Hahella chejuensis KCTC 2396: one gene and its partner. The protein of the gene in region 1 interacts with the protein of each later gene in a pairwise test. Links are inferred from orthologs where the notes say so. Each region holds a gene or a part of one and is shown in the gene's direction. Other genes may lie near its edges.

What was found.
Region 2: the proteins of rpsL (region 1) and rimP interact in binary tests that used the Escherichia coli proteins (3 or more experiments, as listed by UniProt). The link is inferred for Hahella chejuensis KCTC 2396 from one-to-one orthologs.

Annotation. Positions count from the first base shown.
Region 1 is NC_007645.1:6,348,258-6,351,160, reverse strand. It holds rpsL (30S ribosomal protein S12), read left to right. Parts: upstream 1-1,216; coding sequence 1,217-1,591; downstream 1,592-2,903. Other genes in the region: fusA (elongation factor G), read left to right, coding at 2,167-2,903; rpsG (30S ribosomal protein S7), read left to right, coding at 1,679-2,149; rpoC (DNA-directed RNA polymerase subunit beta'), read left to right, coding at 1-1,082. UniProt on the Escherichia coli protein: With S4 and S5 plays an important role in translational accuracy. Interacts with and stabilizes bases of the 16S rRNA that are involved in tRNA selection in the A site and with the mRNA backbone.
Region 2 is NC_007645.1:1,247,870-1,251,374, forward strand. What follows is about bases 520-3,505. They hold rimP (ribosome maturation factor RimP), read left to right. Parts: upstream 520-1,767; coding sequence 1,768-2,244; downstream 2,245-3,505. Other genes in these bases: tpiA (triose-phosphate isomerase), read left to right, coding at 520-1,077; secG (preprotein translocase subunit SecG), read left to right, coding at 1,088-1,486; nusA (transcription termination factor NusA), read left to right, coding at 2,263-3,505. Also shown: glmM (phosphoglucosamine mutase), read left to right, coding at 1-229; more of tpiA, read left to right, coding at 331-519.

The DNA of each region.
Region 1 (2,903 bases):
TCTTTGTTGGTGTTGAAGAGGGCATTACTGTTAAGACCCAGACAGATGAAATTACAGGTCTGTCTAATATTGAGGTAATGGATCCGAAGGATCGCCCGGCTTCTGGAAAAGATATTCGTCCGATGCTGCAATTGCTTGATGCAAACGGCAAAGAGATGAAGTTCCCAGGTACCGATACTCCGGTGCAGTATTTTCTGCCTCCAAACTCACTTTTCAGTTTGAAGAATGGGGATACTATTGAGGTTGGTGATGTAATTGCGCGGATACCGCAAGAGTCATCCAAGACGCGCGACATTACAGGTGGTCTGCCGCGAGTTGCTGACTTGTTCGAGGCTCGTAAGCCTAAAGAGCCGTCAATACTTGCTGAAATTTCAGGGATTGTTTCGTTTGGCAAGGAAACCAAAGGTAAGAAGCGTCTAGTTATTACGCCAACCGATAATACTGATCCATTTGAGATTTTGATTCCTAAATGGCGTCAGCTAAACGTATTTGAAGGTGAGAGCGTAGAGAAGGGAGAGGTTATCTCTGACGGCCCATCTAACCCGCATGACATTCTGAGGTTGCTGGGGGTTGGTGAGCTGGCTAAGTACATCATTAACGAAATTCAGGATGTATACCGTCTTCAAGGCGTTGTTATAAATGATAAGCATATTGAAGTTATCGTACGCCAGATGATTCGTAAGGTTGATGTGTTGAGTTCTGGGGATACCACTCTCATTAAAGGAGATCAGGTTGAGCTGGTGAAACTTCTGGAAGAGAACGAGAAGGCTGGAGAAGAGGCGAAGATGCCTGCGCGGTACGAACGAGTATTGCTAGGTATAACTAAAGCGTCTTTGGCGACAGAAAGCTTCATTTCTGCTGCATCGTTCCAGGAGACTACTCGCGTTCTGACAGAAGCGGCCGTAACTGGTAAGCAGGATCATCTACGTGGTCTGAAAGAAAACGTAGTTGTAGGTCGACTTATTCCTGCTGGAACTGGGTCTGCTTACCATCAGGAGAGAAGACGCAAGCGCATGCAGAAGGAAGGTGGCGTTAGCGCAGCAGATGTTGTTCAGGCGTTGAGCGCAGAACTGAATAAATAATCTGCAATGTCGAAGGCGGCTGGTGGTTTTTTAGCCTCAGTCGCCTTGACTCGTTGAATGGGCGTCAGTACACTTGGCGCCCTTATTATAGTTGGGCACTAAATATCTATCTGTTGTTAACGGAGTAAGCTTGAATGGCAACCATTAACCAATTGGTACGCAAGCCTAGAAGCCGTAAAGTCGCGAAAAGCGATGTTCCAGCGCTTCAAGGTTGTCCGCAGCGTCGCGGCGTATGTACCCGTGTATATACGACTACCCCGAAAAAGCCGAACTCAGCTTTGCGGAAAGTGTGTCGTGTTCGTTTAACAAATGGTTATGAAGTAACCTCTTACATTGGTGGTGAAGGTCATAACCTGCAAGAGCATAGTGTTGTGTTGATCCGCGGCGGCCGGGTAAAAGACTTGCCAGGCGTGCGATACCACACCGTGCGTGGAACCTTGGATACTGCTGGCGTAAACGATCGTAGACAGGGTCGTTCTAAGTACGGCGCCAAGCGTGGCAAGTCTTGATAATAGTTGTTGGATAAGAGTAAGGCTGGCTGGCTTTTAGTCATGTCAGATTTACCTGAAGACCTTTTTTATTTTTGAGGGCTTATCATGCCAAGAAGAAGAGTCGCTGCGAAGCGTGAAATCCTGCCGGATCCTAAGTTCGGAAGTAAGAAACTGGCTAAGTTCATTAACCACGTAATGGAAAGTGGTAAGAAGTCAGTAGCGGAGCGTATTGTTTATGGTGCTCTGGATATTGTGTCCAACAAAGCCAAAAAAGAGCCAATTGAAACATTTGAACTTGCTCTGGAAAACATTCAGCCTTTGGTTGAAGTTAAGTCCCGTCGTGTAGGTGGCGCTACATATCAGGTGCCTGTAGAAGTTCGACCATCTCGTCAAATGGCGCTGTCTATGCGCTGGTTGGTTGAGTACTCCCGTAAGCGTGGTGAGAAGTCTATGGCTGCACGTCTGGCGGCTGAGATGCTGGAAGCTGCTGAAGGCCGTGGGGCTGCTGTCAAGAAGCGTGAAGACGTCCATCGTATGGCGGAAGCTAATAAGGCTTTCTCCCATTACCGTTTTTAATTTTGGAGTAATTAATCGTGGCACGTAAAACTCCCATAGAGCGCTACCGTAATATCGGTATTTGTGCTCACGTTGACGCAGGTAAAACCACGACAACGGAGCGTGTTTTGTTTTATACCGGTCTTTCTCATAAGATTGGTGAGGTGCACGACGGCGCAGCAACAATGGACTGGATGGAGCAGGAGCAGGAGCGCGGAATTACTATTACTTCCGCTGCGACGACTTGTTTTTGGGCTGGCATGCAGCAGCAGTTTGATCAGCACCGTGTCAATATCATTGATACTCCTGGGCACGTTGACTTTACCATCGAGGTAGAGCGCTCTCTGCGTGTACTTGACGGTGCGGTAGTCGTACTTTGTGGTTCTTCCGGTGTTCAGCCTCAGACAGAGACCGTATGGCGTCAAGCTAACAAGTACGAAGTTCCTCGCATGGTGTTTGTGAATAAGATGGACCGTGCGGGCGCCAACTTTGAGCGCGTCGTTAAACAGTTGAAAGATCGTTTGGGCGCTACTCCTGTGCCTCTTCAGATGACTATTGGTGCTGAAGACGAGTTTAAGGGGGTGGTTGATCTGGTTAAGATGAAGTCGATCATCTGGAACGAAGCCGATCAAGGCATGACTTTTGAGTATCAGGAGATTCCTGCTGATCTTCAGGAGAAATGCGCCAAGCTTCGTGAGCAATTAGTTGAAGCTGCTGCTGAAGCTAATGACGACTACATGAACAAGTATCTGGAAGAAGGCGAGTTAACTGAGGA
Region 2 (3,505 bases), 5.1 Mb from region 1 along the record:
CCAGCATATGATTAATGTGAGGGTAAGTCAGAAAGTGGATATAAAGGGGCACACGACAATCCAATCTGCTGTTGCTAATGCTGAAAAGCAATTTGCAGGCAAGGGGAGGGTGTTGTTGAGGTCATCAGGGACCGAGCCGGTCATTAGGGTGATGGCCGAAGGTGAGGATGAAGCTAAAGTTCGTTCTATAGTGGCTGAGCTGGCTAAAATAGTTGAAGGGTCTGTGTAAAGACCTTTCACATATTGAGTAGTTAGATAATAGTGGCGCACTACTTGTAACTTATAGGGAGTTTGGTTAGTATGTGCGCCTCGCGCGAACTGGAGGGTTGAATGCGAAAAAAACTGATCGCCGGAAACTGGAAGTCTAATGGAAGTCTTGAGCGTAATAAGGCTCTATTAGAAGGTATAGTTAACGCTAAGGCGTTAGGCTCAGTTGATGTGGTGGTTTGTCCTCCATTTCCGTATCTTCAAAGTGTTGAGAGTGCAGTTTCTGATTCCATGATTGAGTTGGGGTCTCAAAATTGCTCCGCCACTGAAGATGGCGCATATACCGGTGAGGTTAGCGCTAAAATGTGCGCTGATATGAAGTGTTCCTGGGTGATACTTGGGCATTCTGAGCGCAGGGCGTTATACGCCGAGAACGATGAAGTTATCGCTTGTAAAGTTAAGCGTGCAGTTGAGTCGGGATTGGCTCCGATACTGTGTGTGGGCGAAACGCTGGCGGATCGCGAGTCAGGCCGAGCTGAAGAAGTTACGCTTAAGCAGCTTGATGCTGTGTTTATGTCTGTCCAACCTGATGATTCGTGGGTTGTGGCGTACGAGCCGGTATGGGCTATAGGCACGGGTAAAACTGCTTCGCCAGAGGATGCGCAGAGTATGCATAAAGCCTTACGGAACAATATTCGTAAGCATTTTCCGCAGATAGCGGATAAAATTAGAATTTTGTATGGCGGCAGCGTTAAGTCGTCAAACGCGAAAGAACTGTTCTCAATGCCGGATGTAGATGGGGCTCTAGTTGGTGGCGCCTCGTTAGTCTCGGAAGAATTTGTCTCTATTATCGAGGCTGCGGTAGAGTAAGGTAGATTAAATGGAACTGTTTGAAACCCTGATTGTTATAGTTCATGTGATCGTTGCAGCTGGCGTTATTGGCTTGGTGTTGATTCAACAGGGTAAAGGCGCTGATATGGGGGCCTCCTTTGGTGGCGGTGCTTCTCAAACGGTTTTTGGTTCTAGTGGTAGTGGTTCTTTTTTGACGAACATGACAACTACTCTGGCCATTGTTTTCTTTCTGAGTAGTTTTGCATTGGCATATGTTGCTAAACAAAAAGCTAGTCAGGTCACTGCAAGTGGAGTTCCTGTTATTGAAACGGTCTCTGGCTCTTCCTCAGAGTCTGATGAGCTTTCAATTGATGCAGATTCTACTAATGCTGGTGAGGTTCAGGGCGCTGCGGAAGCTCCTTCCGATAGCAAGCCTGAGTTAGAGTGAGGTTTATGCCGAAGTGGTGAAATTGGTAGACACGCTATCTTGAGGGGGTAGTAGCCTATGGCTGTGCCGGTTCAAGTCCGGCCTTCGGCACCATATTAAAGACAGGCGAGCCCATTGCTCGCCTTCTTTGCAGCAACTATAATTTTGCTGCCGTATTTTCTGGAATACGCGTTGTAAAACCCCTTTTCAGGGGTTTTTTATTAACTGCACTATGGTGTGGTCGGAGGATGGGCTTAATGCCCATTTTTTGTTTGGCGACTTGGCGTAAAGTAACGCTGGGTATGCTCCTTATCGGAGATAATCTATTGGCTCGTAAAGACGATCTATACCAGCTTCTCAAGCCCGTGGTAGAAGGAATGGGCTGTGACTTTTGGGGGATGGATTACATCGCTCAAGGGAAGAGGAGTTTGTTGCGAATCTATATCGACAAAGAGTCCGGGGTGTTAGTTGATGACTGTGAAAAGGTGAGTCGTCAAATTAGCGCTATTTTGGATGTTGAAGATCCGATAAAGGGGGAGTATACCCTGGAGGTTTCTTCGCCTGGGTGGGATCGGCCGCTCTTTAACGTTGAGCAGTATAAGGCATATATAGGCTCTATTATTGAGGTCAGGCTGCAAGCGCCTTTTAATGGGCGGCGTAAGTTCAAGGGCCTTTTGGCGGCTGTTGAAAATGATGAAATAGTGCTCCAAGTGGACGCGGAAGAATTTATATTTCCTGTGGAAACGATAGATAAAGCGAATGTTGTGCCGCAGTATTGATGGGATTACGGGGTAAAGATGAACAAAGAAATCTTGTTGGTTGTGGAAGCGGTCTCCAACGAAAAAGGGGTAGATAAAGACGTCATTTTCGAAGCTATTGAATTGGCTTTGGCTACCGCTACTAAAAAGCGCTACGAAGATGAAGAGGCTGATATCCGAGTGGATATCGATAGAAAGACTGGTGAGTACCAAGCGTTTCGTCGTTGGTTGGTGGTGGATAATGATGCAGTTCCTGCTTTGGGAACTGAACTTACTTTGGAAGAGGTTCATGAGAGTGGCCTTGACCTGAAGCCTGGCGATACCCATGAAGAGGAAGTCGAGGCGGTCGCTTTCGGGCGAATCGGTGCGCAAGCAGCCAAGCAGATTATTGTTCAAAAAGTGCGCGAGGCTGAGCGAACTAAAATCGTTGATAGCTATCGAGAAAAAGTCGGCGACTTGGTAAACGGCGTTGTTAAAAAGGTGACCCGAGATAACATTATTGTCGACTTGGGGGCGAATGCTGAGGCGTTGTTGCCTAAGGATCAATTGATCAGCAGAGAGACTTATCGTGTAGGAGATCGCGTTCGCGCGTTGCTTTTAGATATCAGAATGGACAACCGAGGGCCTCAGTTAATCTTGAGTCGCGCTTGTTCTCAGATGCTGATCGAGCTATTCAGAATCGAAGTCCCTGAAATCGCAGAAGAAGTTATTGAAATCAAAGCGGCTGCGCGTGATCCGGGTTCCCGGGCGAAAATAGCGGTTAAAACTAATGATGGGCGTATAGATCCAGTCGGCGCCTGTGTGGGTATGCGGGGTTCGAGGGTGCAAGCGGTATCCAGTGAGCTTGGCAACGAACGTATAGATATTGTCCTGTGGGACGATAACCCCGCTCAGCTGGTTATCAACGCCATGGCTCCGGCTGAAGTTGCCTCCATCATCATGGATGAAGATAGCCACACTATGCAGGTGGCGGTATCAGAAGATAATTTGGCGATGGCTATTGGACGTAGCGGCCAGAATGTCAAGTTGGCCTCCGAAATGACAGGGTGGGAAATTAATGTTCTGACTGAGGAGCAGGCGGGGCAGCAGCAGGAAGAAGAGTTTAGACGCTATGTCGATTGCTTTATTGACCAACTGGGCGTAGAGGAAGATTTGGCGGAAGTGTTGGCTTCTGAAGGCTTTACGTCGTTGGAAGAGGTCGCCTACGTACCAATGGAAGAGATGCTCGCTATCGATGATTTTGATGAGGATCTGGTGACTGAGCTGCGCAAGCGCGCAAAAA